2 linked regions of the Chelativorans sp. AA-79 genome follow. The protein of the gene in region 2 interacts with the protein of the main gene of each other region in a pairwise test. Links are inferred from orthologs where the notes say so. Each region holds a gene or a part of one and is shown on either strand. Other genes may lie near its edges.

Region 1 (7,293 bases), 890 kb from region 2 along the record:
GGCTCGCCGCCTCGGCGTCGATGATGGCCCGGGCGGTGTTGTCCGTGATATCGGCCTTGGTCTCGGCCTTCGACCGCGTGGGCCGGAACAGGTTATGCTGGGTGATGACGTCGCTCATGCTGTCTCATCCTTCCGTTCTCAAGAAGCAAAAGGCCGGGCGCGAGCCCGACCTCTCTTCTTCATCTCCGCAATCCGTGCCAGTACATCCGTGGTCACGGACAGAAGATGAAACCTACGCAACCTGCAGGTTCTCGGCGGCATTCTTGCCGTTCCGGTTGTCCCTCACGACGTCAAAGCTGAGCTTTTGACCTTCCGCGATGGTTTGCATGCCGGAGCGCTCGACGGCGGAGATGTGGACGAAAACATCCGCACCACCATCATCGGGGGCGATGAAGCCGAAGCCCTTGGTTGAATTGAAGAACTTTACTGTTCCAGTGCTCATGACGATTTCCTTTCAATCGGTCACAGAAGATTGCTCACCACGCCCGAGGCTGGCGAGCGGTTCAGATCGATTTTGAAGAGGAAGATCGCGTACGGCGTGTTTGCGCCAGAAACAAAGTTCGACAAGCAAGATCGATATGTAGGAACATAGGCGTCGGAGATGTCGGAAACAAGACGCCGCTGAAAATAATGTCTTTGTCCCGCGCTGCAGGTCCGGCGACTGCCTTCCTCCACCTCCGGGCCGATGGGCGCCGTCGCACATGCCGGCGCGCGGCCCGCCTCCCCCAGCGGGCGGGACGGCTCCCCGCCACGCATTGACAGCGTGCCGTTCGGCCACGATGAATACCGCGGACGGAACGCCCCGCCAGCCACGAAGACCAGGACCCATTGCATGGCCAGCCAGCCGCTCAACGAACCGGCCGAAATTCCCGCCGAGCTCGACCGCTGGAACTGGGGCGCCTTCCTGCTCAACTGGATCTGGGGCATCGGCAACAGCGTCTTCATCGCACTCCTGATGTTCGTGCCGCTGGTCAACATCGTCATGATCTTCGTCCTCGGCGCGCAGGGCAGCCGCTGGGCCTGGCGCAACCGTGTCTGGCGCGACGCGGAGCACTTCCGCCGCGTGCAGCGCAAATGGGCGATTGCGGGGCTGATCGCCTGGATCGCCGTGATCGGGCTTTGCGCCTTCGCAGTGATGAGCTTTCCGCTGGCGCTGAAGAACAGTGTGGCTTATCGGATGACGATGGAGACCGTGCGCGACGATGCCGGGGTGAAGGCGATGCTCGGTGACGGTATCGAACCGGCCTTCTGGGTGAGCGGCGGCATCAATATGCAGGCGGACGGCGGCGGCGCGGCGGCTCTCAGCATCCCCATCACCGGCAGCAAGGGCTCCGGAAGGGTCATTTCGCAGGCCCTGCGCACCGGCGGCGTGTGGGAGCTGCGTCTTGTCGTGGTCCGTATCGACGGGCTGGATTCGCCGCTGGTCCTGAAGAACACGGGCAATCTTCCGATCCCCAACGCCCCGCTCGATCTTTAGAGGAAGGTCGCGCTACCGCCCCGGCCGGCCCGTCTTTGCCGGGCGGCGCTTGCGCCGGCGCTCGTCAACCGGCTCTTCGTAGGAGCCAGCGCCAATCTTGCCGCGCCTCGGTTCGCCCGGTCCCTCGACAGGGTCGGGATGGGGGCGAACCGGCGGCGCCTTGCCAACGGGCTTTTCCGTGCGGCCGACGGTCATCTCGTCGAGCGTGTTCTTGCGGAAGAGCGTTTTGCCGGCGGGAACCGCATGCGCGCCCGAAGTGCCCATGTCGTCGAGGTGGGGCTTGCGGAAGAGGGGCTGGCCGGAGGCGTCGCGCTCCTTGGCGCCGCCGCTCGAACCGTGCCCCTCCCCCTGAGCTTGTCGAGGGGGCCTTCCCTTCGCCCTGTCGCGCCTGCTCTTCTGGGTGTTCTCCACGCCGGCGTCGCGGGCGAGCGGATCGTCCATGACGGCCAGCTCGGTTTCCTTGAGGCGCTTGATCTCGTCGCGCAGGCGGGCGGCCTCCTCGAAATCGAGGTCGGCGGCCGCGTCGCGCATGGCCTTTTCGAGGTGCTCGAGGTGGGCGGCGAGATTGTTGCCGACGAGATTGTTCAAATCCTCGCCCTTGGCGCCCCTGACCTCGGCGCGCACATGGTCGCGCTCGTAGACGGAGCCGAGGATGTCACCGATGTTCTTCTTGATGGATTCCGGGGTGATGCCGTTCGCGGTATTGAACTCGAGCTGCTTTTCGCGGCGGCGGTTGGTCTCCGCGATGGCGCGGTCCATGGAGCCGGTGACGTTGTCGGCATAGAGAATGACGCGGCCGTCCACGTTGCGCGCGGCACGGCCGATGGTCTGGATGAGCGAGGTTTCGGAGCGCAGGAAGCCTTCCTTGTCGGCGTCGAGGATGGCGACGAGGCCGCATTCGGGGATGTCGAGGCCCTCGCGGAGCAGATTGATGCCGACGAGCACGTCGAAGGCACCGAGGCGGAGGTCGCGGATGATCTCGATGCGCTCCAGCGTGTCGATGTCGGAATGCATGTAGCGCACGCGGATGCCCTGCTCGTGCAGGTATTCCGTGAGATCCTCGGCCATGCGCTTGGTGAGCACCGTAACCAGCGTGCGGTACCCGGCGCGCGTGGTTTCGCGGATCTCCCCCAGCACGTCGTCCACCTGGGATTTGGCAGAGCGGATATCCACCGGCGGGTCGATGAGGCCGGTCGGGCGGATGACCTGCTCGGCGAAGACGCCGCCGGACTGCTCCATCTCCCAGTTTCCAGGAGTGGCGGAGACGCAGACGGTGGGCGGGCGCATGGCGTCCCATTCCTCGAAGCGCAGCGGCCGGTTGTCCATGCAGGACGGCAGGCGGAAGCCGTATTCGGCCAGCGTGGCCTTGCGGCGGAAGTCACCACGATACATGCCGCCGATCTGCGGGATGGTGACGTGGGATTCGTCGACGAAGACCAGCGCGTTGTCCGGCACGTATTCGAAAAGCGTGGGCGGCGGCTCGCCGGGGGCGCGGCCGGTCAAATAGCGTGAATAGTTCTCGATGCCGGCGCAGGAGCCGGTGGCCTCCAGCATCTCCAGATCGAAGCGGCAACGCTGTTCGAGGCGCTGGGCCTCGAGCAGGCGGCCGGCGGCTTCGAGCTCGACCAGCCGCTGCTTCAGCTCTTGCTTGATCTGCCTGATGGCCTGGTTGAGGGTCGGGCGCGGGGTGACGTAGTGCGAGTTGGCGTAGATCTTCACCGACTTCAGATCGTCGGTCTTCTTGCCGGTGAGCGGGTCGAACTCGGTGATGGTCTCGATCTCGTCGCCGAAGAGCGAGATGCGCCAGGCGCGGTCTTCCAGGTGGGCGGGGAAGATCTCGATCGTATCGCCGCGCACGCGAAAGGAGCCGCGCACGAAATCCGCCTCGCGGCGCTTGTACTGCTGCTCCACGAGGTCGGCGAGAAGTTGGCGCTGATCAAGCCGGTCGCCCACCGACATCTGGAAGGTCATGGCGGTATAGGTTTCCACAGAACCGATACCGTAGATGCAGGAGACGGAGGCGACGATGATGACGTCGTCGCGCTCGAGCAGGGCGCGGGTGGCCGAGTGGCGCATGCGGTCGATCTGCTCGTTGATGGAGGATTCCTTCTCGATGAAGGTGTCCGAGCGCGGGACGTAGGCCTCCGGCTGGTAGTAGTCGTAATAGGAGACGAAATACTCGACCGCGTTGTCCGGGAAGAAGGACTTGAACTCGCCATAGAGCTGGGCGGCCAACGTCTTGTTGGGGGCGAGGATGAGCGCCGGACGCTGCGTTTCCTCGATCACCTTGGCCATGGTGAAGGTCTTGCCCGAGCCGGTGACGCCCAAGAGCACCTGCGTGCGCTCGTTCTCGTTGGCGCCGGCGACGAGGTCGCGGATGGCCGTGGGCTGGTCGCCCGCGGGCTGGAATTCCGACGCCATGCGGAACGGGATGCCGCCCTCGGATTTTTCCGGACGGGCGGGACGGTGGGGCACCCAGGCGGATTTGAGATTCGGGTCGCCGCCTTCGATGAGCCTCGACAGCGCTGCGACGGTTGCCGTCACCCCGCCGGGGGCGAGGCCCTCCGCCTCCTCCAACGTCATGTCGAGACCGGCGACAGGCATGAGCCCCGCGGCCGCGCGTTCCTTGGCGGTTGCAGCGCCGCCCATGGAGGTGCCGCGCGCGGTCTTGCCCGGAGCGGCGGAGCGCTCGGGGATCTTCTTCCTGGGTTTCGCCGGCTTCTCGGCCTCGCGCGTGAGCTCTGCGGCCCAATCGGAGATGGAGCCGGAGAGCGGCGTGCCGGAAAGCGGAGGCTGGGGCTGCTCCGCGAAGCCGCCGTGCTTCTTGTCTGAGGAATTGGCCATGGCGCCGAATATGGAGGCTCACCGCGCAAATGGGAAGAGGCGGCGCGTCGCCCCGGACCTTCCGCCGCGACGTTGCTGACAGGAGGCTGTCAGGAGGCGAAATCCCTCGGCCGCAGGAAGTGGGTGAGCCGGGCGCCTCCGGAGCCGAGGGCCGGCCAGGGCCCTTCGAACTCGAACCGTGCCAGCGCGGCGGTGGGGAATTTCTCCTCGATCCGCCTCAGGGCCGGCCGCTTTGAGCCCGGGCCGGCCAGCATCCGCGCGAACTCCTCCAGGCCGGGATTGTGGCCGAGGACGAGGAGACGCTGGACATTCTCGGGAACGGTCCTGATGGCTTTCAGGATCACGTCCGCGGAGGCCATATAGAGAGAATAATCGTAATCCGCGACGGGAGCGGCTTCGCCCAATTCCGCCCCGACCAGCCGCCAGGTCTGGCGGGTGCGCAAGGCGGAGGAGACGAGGGCCCGGTCGGGCACCCAGCCGCGCGCCGCGATCTCACGACCCATCCTCGGCGCGGCCCTTTCTCCACGCTCGGCCAGCGGGCGGTCGAAATCCTCGAGCGCGGGATCCTCCCAGCTCGACTTCGCGTGGCGCAGCAAAAGAAGCTCCCTCACCGCCCTCTCCCGTTTCACTCCGGCCATGAACCGCTAGCACGAAGCGCCGCAAAGCGCGAAGCCCCCTCTCGCATCATCCCTTATGACTGCGCTCGACCTTGGCGACGATGACGAGCGCGGCGGCAAGCAGCAGACTCCCGTTGAAAGGATGCATCGCCTGCAGGACGCCGGAGCCGGAATTCTGACCGGCGACGATGTAGACGATCTGCAGGAGATAGAGCAGCACAAGGCATCCCACCCACCAGCGCAGCGGCCGGACGCTGCGCACGATCAGCGTCGAGATGAACAGTGCCAGGATCGGCACGGCGGCCAGCGCGCCCAGAACGGCGTGCCACTCCCAGAACGCGGCGTCCTGGAACAGGGAGAGACCAGCCGTGAAGAACTGAGCGAAGAGGAGAACCGGCACGAGCCGGGCCGCATGGGCGAAATGGCGTGGCGCAATGCGATGGGAGCGGTCGCCGGCGGGGCTTTCCTGAGGGAGGGACATCACGATCACCCCTGCACCGGGACGAGTTGCCGGGATCGGGCGGGCGCCTCGGCGGGCGTGATTTCGGCGATCCATCCGCGCAATTCGGCAACGTAACGATGAGCGGCTTCTTCCCGTGCTCCGTCGGAAAGCTTGTCCGCCCGGTAGAGCAGGAAGGGATCTGACCAGGGGAGCGCATAGCGGCTCGCCATCGAGCGCAGCGGCTTCAGGATCTCATCCAACGGGAACAGGTTGATGCCCGACGGTGAATAGGCTTCCGGCACATTGCCCGCAGTAACCGCAAGCTTGAGCGGTGTACCTTCGAATTTCCGGCCTTCCGCCTCGTAGGCGATATAATACATGCGGGTGAGCACCGCGTTTTGCCACGCCTTCAGAAGCGGCGGCGCCGAATACCACATCAGCGGGAACTGCAGCACCAGCCGGTCGGCAGAGAGCAGGCGGGCCGCCTCGCGGCCAGCGTCGATCTCGCCCGCCGGATAGAGCGCTTGCATATCGACCACCTCCGTGCCGGGCACCGAGCCGGCGGCGGCGGCGAGGGCCGCATTGGCGCGGGAGCGTGAGAGATCATGGTGAAAAAGCAGGATCAGCGTCTTCGTCATGGCAACCTCCATTTGGTGATGGAGGGAAGATGCAGGCGCTATAAGAATTCTTCCAATTAATATCCGATATATGTCATTATCCATTTCATGAATTTACGTTCCATCGATCTCAACCTGCTGGTGGTCCTCGACGCGCTTCTGGAAGAAGCCCATGTCTCGCGTGCGGCAGATCGGCTGGGGCTCTCGCAGCCCGCCACATCGAGCGCGCTCGAGCGCTGCCGGCATCTCTTTCGCGACGCACTTCTGGAGCGCGGGAAGGGAGGGATGCGGCTGACGCCCAGGGCGGAAAGCCTGCGCGAACCGCTGAAGAACCTGCTCGCGGAAGTCCAGGCGGTGATCGCCCCGCCCCAGATTCCGCTGAGCGAACTGCGCCAGACCGTGCGCGTGCTCATGGCAGACTATCCGGCCGTCTTCGTTGTGGGGCCGCTGCACGAGCGGCTGAGGGAAAGCGCGCCAGGGATCGATCTCGTCGTCGAAACGTGGCGCGGCGCGGAGCAGGCATTGGACATGCTGGCCAAGGGCGCAATCGACCTCGCGGCCTCGGTCTTCACCACGCATGATGCGGCCCTCCGCCGCGAGGAATTGCTGCGGGAGCACTATGTGGTCGCGATGCGCAGGGACCATCCGGCGGCTCCGGGTTTCGACCTCGAAAGCTGGATCGCCTATCCACATGTGCTGGTTTCCGGGCGCGGACACATGACCGGGCCATTGGACGAAGCGCTGGCCGCCCGCAACCTTGCGCGGCGGGTGGCTGTCGTCGTGCCCAATTTTTCGATCGTGCCGCAGCTTCTGGAGGGATCGGACCTCATCGCGATGCTGCCCAGCCGCTGCATGCCGCGGGAACGCGACTGCCTCGCGGCCTTTGAACCGCCGATCGCCGTGGACGGATTCCCGCTGCATCTGGCATGGCACAAGCGGCGCGACGGCGATCAGGCGGTGCAGCATGTGGCGGGAATTCTGCGCGAATTGCTGGCGTCGGACCGCTAAGGACGCTGGAGGGAACAGCGGGTCATCGGCTCCTGACGACATGCTGACAGGAGTGGGCTGCTATCATTGTCTGCGCAAACGGAGCCGACGATGACCGCAGACATACAAGTGAGATCCGGCAGGACCGGAACCCCGACGCACCAGAACGTGGTGGAGCTGCGGCGCTATCTCCTCCATCCCGGCCAGCGCGAGGACCTGATCGCCATCTTCGACCGGCATCTGGTGGAAAGCCAGGAAGCTTGCGGCATGGCGGTTCTGGGCCAGTTCCGCGACCTCGACCGGCCCGAT
Region 2 (7,326 bases):
TTCGGCAAACGCCACGACGAAAGACTGCAGTTTTTCCTCGCTGACGGCTGGAGCCTCAGCGGCCGGTTCGGAAGGCTGGTTCGCGGCAGGTGCGGAGGGTTGGGGCGGCTCCTGAGCGAGCGCGGGTGCGGCAACGACAACACCGGCGGACAGGCAGGCGGCCGCAAGCAGGTTTCGAGAACTGTTCTTCAAAATCACGTTCCTGATCCTTCTTTGGCTTTTCGTCCGGCGGACAAGGCAAGACCCGAGCCCGCAACGCTGCCCGTGTCATCACGGGCAGTGCCAAGAATGGGAGCCGAATGCGGCGATTGAAACAGCGCAGGGCCGATCCGGGCCATCATTTCCGCTTAACGCCGGAAAGAAATCCTGACGGCAACGGGGATTGCCAAGCCTCATTTTCGGATATGGCGCCAGAGCCGACATGCCCCGCGTGAGCACGGCAGCCCCTGATCGGCTCCGAGGACACCGGCTTTTCCTTCGGGTCGGGCCCCTGCGCGCCTTAGAACGGGATTTCGTCGTCCAGATCGCGCGAGTAGCCGCCGCCACCACCGCCGCCGCTTTCGGCCGGGCTCGACTGGCCGAAATCGGAGTTGCGCCCGCCGCCGCCATATCCCACCTGGCCTTCGCCGCCCTGCCCGCGCGAATCGAGCATCTGCAGCTCGCCGCGGAACTTCTGCAGTACCACCTCGGTCGTATAGCGGTCCTGGCCGGACTGGTCGGTCCATTTCCGGGTCTGCAACTGCCCCTCGATATAGACCTTCATGCCCTTCTTCAGATACTGCTCGGCCACCTTCGCCAGATTGTCGTTGAAGATCACGACATTGTGCCATTCGGTGCGGTCGCGCCGCTCGCCGGTGTTCCGGTCGCGCCAGCTCTCCGAAGTCGCGATCCGAAGGTTCACGACCGGGTCGCCCGAATTGAGTCGCCGGATCTCGGGATCCGCTCCCAGATTGCCGACCAAGATCACCTTGTTGACGCTACCCGCCATGACATCACTCCACTCATCCAAAATTTCGCAACCGGAGGCCGTTCATTGCGGGATCAACAGCCCCGCAGCAACCCGGCTGCTCCCATCCAGGCGACGATCCTATCCGATCGACGCTCGCCGCGCGCCCGCGAATGGGCGCACCTCACCGACCCGTCCACAACTCATTTGTTCTTTTTTTGTTCTAACGCAGAACAATGCATCGCGCAAGCGGAGCCATGCTTCGGAATGTGCGCGGATTGCCGGCCCTGGCTCGCGCGGTTCCGCTCCACCGCCGCTTATGCGACGCCTGCTCGTTGCACTCTCCAGCAACTGCCGAACCAAAGGGGAAGGCCCCGCCGCCGCTTGGTTTCCGGGCGCGCAGGGGCCGATCTAGGATTTTCCATGCCGGGAGCAAATGACCGGCTTTTCATCGGACGGCGTTGCCACCATCCGCGCAATTTCCTGATTGTCGGCAGTCGGCTGGTGCTGACGCGGCGTCCACCCGAACGGCATTTCCGCACTTCCCGCGGCCTTAGGCCCTACCGGGACATGCTTGGTGGATCAGGTCAGCCCCAAACCGGCTGTGGCTCCACATCCGTGGTGGAGCCCTGTGAACAGTCCGGTGGAGTCATGCCTCCCTCCCTGTTTCGTTGCTCCAGCGTCGTCGGCAAGCGGCGAGCTCAAGGCAGTGCCTTGAAACGCCATCTCCCGACGTGAAAGGATTCTGCGCCCCGCCCGCCCGTCCTGTCAAGCCATCCCGCGAAAGGAGCGCAAAAGTGATCGGCGCGGGAGCAGCACCCTCCCGACATCGTTGTGTCAGGAGATTGTTCGTCCTTTGTTCTTTTCACTTGCCCTCGCTGCAAAAAGCTGGAAAAGGTGGAGGAGATCATCCTGGCACTGGTCCGAGGGCGAGATGCGGCTGCGCCATCGATATTGGCCCCGCATTTCCTATATAAGCGTAGCCGGCCGACCGGCCGGCGGTTCTGGACAATCGGAAGGCATCGACGGGGCATGCCCGATCACAAGGTCATTTCCATTCGCGGCGCGCGCGAGCACAATCTGAAGAATGTCGATCTCGATCTGCCGCGCGAGAAGCTGATCGTCATGACCGGGCTTTCGGGCTCGGGGAAATCCTCGCTCGCATTCGACACGATCTATGCCGAAGGGCAGCGCCGCTATGTGGAGAGCCTGTCGGCCTATGCGCGCCAGTTCCTGGAGATGATGCAAAAGCCCGACGTCGACCAGATCGACGGGCTGTCGCCGGCGATCTCCATCGAGCAGAAGACCACCTCGAAGAACCCACGCTCCACGGTCGGCACCGTCACCGAGATCTACGACTATATGCGCCTGCTCTTCGCGCGCGTGGGCGTTCCCTATTCGCCGGCCACGGGCCTGCCGATCGAGAGCCAGACGGTGAGCCAGATGGTGGATCGCGTGCTGGCGCTCGAGGAAGGCACGCGGCTCTATATCCTCGCGCCGATCGTGCGCGGGCGGAAGGGCGAATACCGCAAGGAGCTCGCCGAACTCCAGAAGAAGGGCTTCCAGCGCGTCAAGGTGGACGGCGAGTTCTACGAGATCGCCGACGTGCCGGCGCTCGACAAGAAGTACAAGCACGACATCGACGTGGTGGTCGACCGCGTGGTGGTGCGCCCGGATCTCGCGACGCGGCTGGCGGATTCGCTCGAGACCTGCCTCGGCCTTTCCGACGGGCTGGCGGTGGCCGAGTTCGCTGACCGCCCCCTGCCCGATGCCGCGACGGAAGGCGCGAACAAATCAAAGAACGAGACGCATGAGCGGCTTCTCTTCTCGGAGAGATTCGCCTGTCCCGTTTCCGGTTTCACCATTTCCGAGATCGAGCCGAGGCTCTTCTCCTTCAACAATCCGGCGGGCGCCTGCCCCGCCTGCGACGGGCTCGGCAGCGAGCGCGCGATCGACCCCGACCTCGTGGTGCCGGACGAGAACGCCATCCTGCGCGAAGGCGCTGTCCAGCCCTGGGCGAAGTCCACATCGCCCTATTACCTGCAGACGCTGGAGGCGCTCGGCAAGGAATACGGCTTCAAGGTGAGCAACCGCTGGAAGGACCTGTCGGAGGAAGCGCAGCAGGCGATCCTGCACGGCACGGGCGAGCGGAAGATCAACTTCGACTACAATGACGGGCTGCGCAGCTACCGCACCACGAAGCCCTTCGAGGGCGTGGTGAGCAACCTGCAGCGGCGCTGGAAGGAAACCGAGTCGGCCTGGATGCGCGAGGAGATCGAGCGCTACATGTCGGCCCATCCCTGCCCCGCCTGCAGGGGCTACCGGCTGAAGCCCGAAGCGCTGGCGGTGAAGGTCGCCGGCCTCCATATCGGCGAAGTCACCGAGATGTCGATCCGCAAGGCCGGCGTCTGGTTCGAGGCGCTGCCGGAAAGGCTGAACGACAAGCAGAACGAGATCGCGGTCCGCATCCTGAAGGAGATCCGGGAGCGGCTTCGGTTCCTGAACGATGTCGGCCTCGATTATCTCACGCTCTCGCGCAATTCCGGTTCGCTCTCCGGCGGCGAGAGCCAGCGCATCCGCTTGGCATCGCAGATCGGCTCCGGCCTCACCGGGGTGCTCTATGTGCTGGACGAGCCGTCGATCGGCCTGCACCAGCGCGACAACGACCGGCTGCTCGCGACGCTTCGCCATCTGCGCGACCTCGGCAACACGGTGATCGTGGTCGAGCACGATGAGGACGCGATCCTTACGGCCGACTATGTGGTCGACATCGGCCCGGCTGCGGGCGTGCATGGCGGACGCATCATGGCCGAGGGAATGCCGCGCGAGATCATGGCGAACCCGAATTCGGTCACCGGCAAGTATCTCACGGGCGAGTTGTCCATCCCGATGCCGGAGCGTCGGCGCGAGATCTCGAAAAAGCGGCGCATCCGGGTGGTCGGCGCGCGCGGCAACAATCTCAAGGATGTGACGGCGGATATTCCGCTCGGCACGTTCAGCTGCGTTACGGGCGTTTCGGGCGGCGGCAAGTCCACCTTCCTGATCGAGACGCTCTACAAGGCCGCTTCGCGCCGCATCATGGGCTCGCGCGAGCATCCGGCCGAGCACGACCGCATCGAGGGATTGGAGTTCCTGGACAAGGTCATCGACATCGACCAGAGCCCGATCGGGCGCACGCCGCGTTCGAACCCGGCCACCTATACGGGCGCCTTCTCGCCCATCCGCGACTGGTTCGCGGGACTGCCGGAGGCAAAGGCGCGCGGCTATCAGCCGGGCCGCTTCTCCTTCAACGTCAAGGGTGGGCGTTGCGAGGCCTGCCAGGGCGACGGCGTCATCAAGATCGAAATGCACTTCCTGCCGGATGTCTACGTCACCTGCGACGTCTGCCACGGCAAGCGCTACAACCGCGAGACGCTGGAGGTGACATTCAAGGGCAAGTCGATCGCCGACGTGCTCGAGATGACGGTCGATGAAGGCGTCGAGTTCTTTTCCGCCGTGCCGGCCGTGCGCGACAAGCTCACCACGCTGTCGCGTGTCGGCCTCGGCTACATCCACATCGGCCAGCAGGCGACCACGCTCTCGGGCGGTGAGGCGCAGCGCATCAAGCTCGCCAAGGAACTGTCGAAGAAGGCGACCGGCAAGACGCTCTATATCCTTGACGAGCCGACCACGGGTCTTCACTTCCACGACGTGGCGAAACTGCTCGAAGTGCTGCACGAGCTGGTCGACCAGGGCAACACGGTGGTCGTCATCGAGCACAATCTGGAGGTCATCAAGACGGCCGACTGGATCCTCGATCTCGGGCCCGAAGGCGGCGACGGCGGCGGCGAGCTGGTCGCGGCGGGCGGCATCGATGATGTCATGGCCGAGCCGCGCTCCTATACAGGCAGGTTCCTGAAAGAGCTTCTCGAGCGACGCCCGGCGCGCGGGCGTCAGGCAGCGGAGTAGAACCATGACCACACCCGGCACCATCCGCGCCGGCATCGGCGGCTGGACCTTCGAGCCTTGGGAGGGAACGTTCTATCCAGACGACCTGCCGAAAAAGCGGCAACTCGAATATGCCAGCCGGCAGATGCCGACCATCGAAGTCAACGGCACGTATTACGGCAGCCAGAAGCCTGCCGTCTTCGCCAAATGGGCGAGCGAGGCGCCCGATGGATTCGTCTTTTCGCTCAAGGGCAATCGCTTCGTGACCAACCGGCGGGTCCTCTCCGAGGCGGGTGAGTCCATGGAAAAGTTCCTGGGCTCGGGAATCACCGAGCTGGGAGAGAAGCTCGGGCCGATCGTCTGGCAATTCGCGCCGACGAAACAGTTCGACCCCGAGGATTTCGAGGGTTTCCTGAAGCTTCTTCCCGGCGAGCGCGACGGCATCAGGCTGCGGCACGTCCTGGAGGTGCGCCACCCCTCCTTCATGGCGCCGGACTTCGCCGCACTCGCGCGCAAACATGGCGCGGCCATTTGTTATGCGCACCATTTCACCTATCCCGAGATGGCGGATGTGACGGCCGACTTCGTCTATGCACGGCTGCAGCGCGGCGAGGATTCCATCCCCACGGCCTACACGCCAGCCGACCTCGACGCCTGGGCGGAACGCGCCCAGACCTGGGCAAAGGGCGGCATGCCGGGCGACCTTCCGCTCGCCGACGAGAATGTGAAGATCGAGGCGAAGCCGCGCGACGTGTTCGTTTACTTCATTCACGAGGGCAAGGTGCGCGCGCCCCACGCAGCCCGCGCCTTCATGGAACGGGTGGCAGATTAGAGCCTAGACCGGTTCATCGTTTCATTGAAACGCCGATCCGATCTATCTGATTGTTTTTGCCGCATTTGTGCGACGCCAGATGATTCCATCTGGCTGCAAAATACTCTAGAGCCTTTCAGGTTTTGACGGAAGCGTATCCTGCATTGACGAAGTAGTTGCTGCATTCACTGGGCTGGATTAAGGAGACGAGGCCGCCGATGTGCCGCCATGTCTCCTCGATGGTCCGCTTCTGAGCCGCGCGCATCCAATGCTTGATCTTGGCGAAGGCCTGCTCGATCGGATTGAGGTCGGGCGAGTATGGGGGCAGATACCAGAGCCTTGCGCCGGCGGCTTTGATCATCTGCCGGACGGCGGCCGACTTGTGCGAGCCGAGATTGTCCATGACGACGATGTCGCCCGGTTCAAGCACCGGCACGAGCTGCTGCTCGACATAGGCGCGGAAGCACTGGCCGTTGATCGGTCCATCGAAGACGCAAGGCGCCGTCAGCCGGTCATGGCGCAAAGCGCCGAGGAAGGTCAGCGTGCGCCAGTGGCCGTGCGGGGCAAAGCCGCGCAGGCGCTTGCCGCGTGGTCCCCAGCCCCGCAGCGGCGCCATGTTGGTCTTGATCCAGGTCTCGTCGATGAACACCAGCCGTGTCGGATCGAGACCGGACTGCCAAGAACGCCAGCGTTGCCGCCGGCGGGCGATGTCGGCACGAGCCTGCTCAAGGGCGAACAGCGTTTTTTGAACCGAAGCCCCTCGCGGCGCAGGAACCGCCACACCGTATCGTGCGACACCTTCACGCCGCGCGCCGCCAGCTCTTCCTTCAGCTTGTGCAGCGACAGATGCGGCGTCTGGCTGATCCGCTCGGCGATGAAGGCACGGTGCGGCTCCAGCACGCGCTTGCGGTGCCCGCCCATCTTGCCCGGCGCCACAGACCCGCTCGCACGGTAGCGCTGAGACCACTTCACCGCCGACGAGACGGCAACGCCGAAACGAGCCGCCACCGACCGGCAGCTCTCGCCGGCCTCGACCGCCCCAACAACACGTTCACGCAGATCATTCGAAAGAGGTCGCGTCATCCCATGCTGGCCTCCACTCCAGCCAGCATCTTGAATCACAAAACCTCCGAAATCGGAATCCCCCTTCGATTCAGACACAACCGGAACCGCTCTAGGACAAGGCGGGACTGCCGCCCTCCTGTTCCTTTATCGTCCCGGTGGCGCGTAACACCACTTCGGCGGCGAGGTCGCCTGAGGGCTTTGGCGCGGCAAGCGCCTGCGCCACGTCTGCAAAGCCTTCCCGCTGCGCGCGCCGCGTGGGCGTATCGGACCAAAGGCGCGGCAGAAGGCGGGCGAGATAGGCGGGCCGGACGAATTCATTGAAGAATTCCGGCACGACCGGCCAGCCGGCGATGAGGTTCGGCAGCGACGCCGACCACACTTTCACGAGCAGAGGCCCGATCATGGAGCCGATCCTGTCCGCCCTGTAGACGCTGATGAAGGGCACGCGCGAAAGGGCAAGCTCCAGCGCGACGGTACCCGAGCAGGCAAGCGCCGCGTCGGCTTGCGCGAAGGCGCGCCATTTGCCCTGCCGGTCCAGGATGATCTCCGGGCGGACCGGCCAATCCTTCACGCCGGC

The links. Proteins that work in one complex are often made in the same cells at the same time.
Region 1: the proteins of uvrA (region 2) and uvrB interact in binary tests that used the Escherichia coli proteins (3 or more experiments, as listed by UniProt). The link is inferred for Chelativorans sp. AA-79 from one-to-one orthologs.

What each region holds. Positions count from the first base shown.
Region 1 is NZ_CP120361.1:3,552,590-3,559,882, forward strand. Bases 1,290-4,711 are described here. They hold uvrB (excinuclease ABC subunit UvrB), read right to left. Parts: upstream 4,322-4,711; coding sequence 1,490-4,321; downstream 1,290-1,489. Other genes in these bases: PVE73_RS17390 (cytochrome c oxidase assembly factor Coa1 family protein), read left to right, coding at 1,290-1,477; PVE73_RS17400 (histidine phosphatase family protein), read right to left, coding at 4,411-4,711. In the rest of the region: PVE73_RS17375 (hypothetical protein), read right to left, coding at 1-118; PVE73_RS17380 (cold-shock protein), read right to left, coding at 233-442; PVE73_RS17385 (hypothetical protein), read right to left, coding at 463-852; more of PVE73_RS17390, read left to right, coding at 833-1,289; more of PVE73_RS17400, read right to left, coding at 4,712-4,932; PVE73_RS17405 (DUF6220 domain-containing protein), read right to left, coding at 5,006-5,419; PVE73_RS17410 (NAD(P)H-dependent oxidoreductase), read right to left, coding at 5,425-6,018; PVE73_RS17415 (LysR family transcriptional regulator), read left to right, coding at 6,106-7,005; PVE73_RS17420 (NIPSNAP family protein), read left to right, coding at 7,096-7,293. UniProt on the Escherichia coli protein: The UvrABC repair system catalyzes the recognition and processing of DNA lesions. A damage recognition complex composed of 2 UvrA and 2 UvrB subunits scans DNA for abnormalities.
Region 2 is NZ_CP120361.1:2,663,278-2,670,603, reverse strand. Bases 1,640-5,094 are described here. They hold uvrA (excinuclease ABC subunit UvrA), read left to right. Parts: upstream 1,640-1,978; coding sequence 1,979-4,894; downstream 4,895-5,094. Other genes in these bases: PVE73_RS12915 (DUF72 domain-containing protein), read left to right, coding at 4,899-5,094. Outside these bases: PVE73_RS12930 (DUF4168 domain-containing protein), read right to left, coding at 1-192; PVE73_RS12925 (single-stranded DNA-binding protein), read right to left, coding at 500-988; more of PVE73_RS12915, read left to right, coding at 5,095-5,705; lpxB (lipid-A-disaccharide synthase), read right to left, coding at 6,859-7,326. UniProt on the Escherichia coli protein: The UvrABC repair system catalyzes the recognition and processing of DNA lesions. UvrA is an ATPase and a DNA-binding protein. A damage recognition complex composed of 2 UvrA and 2 UvrB subunits scans DNA for abnormalities.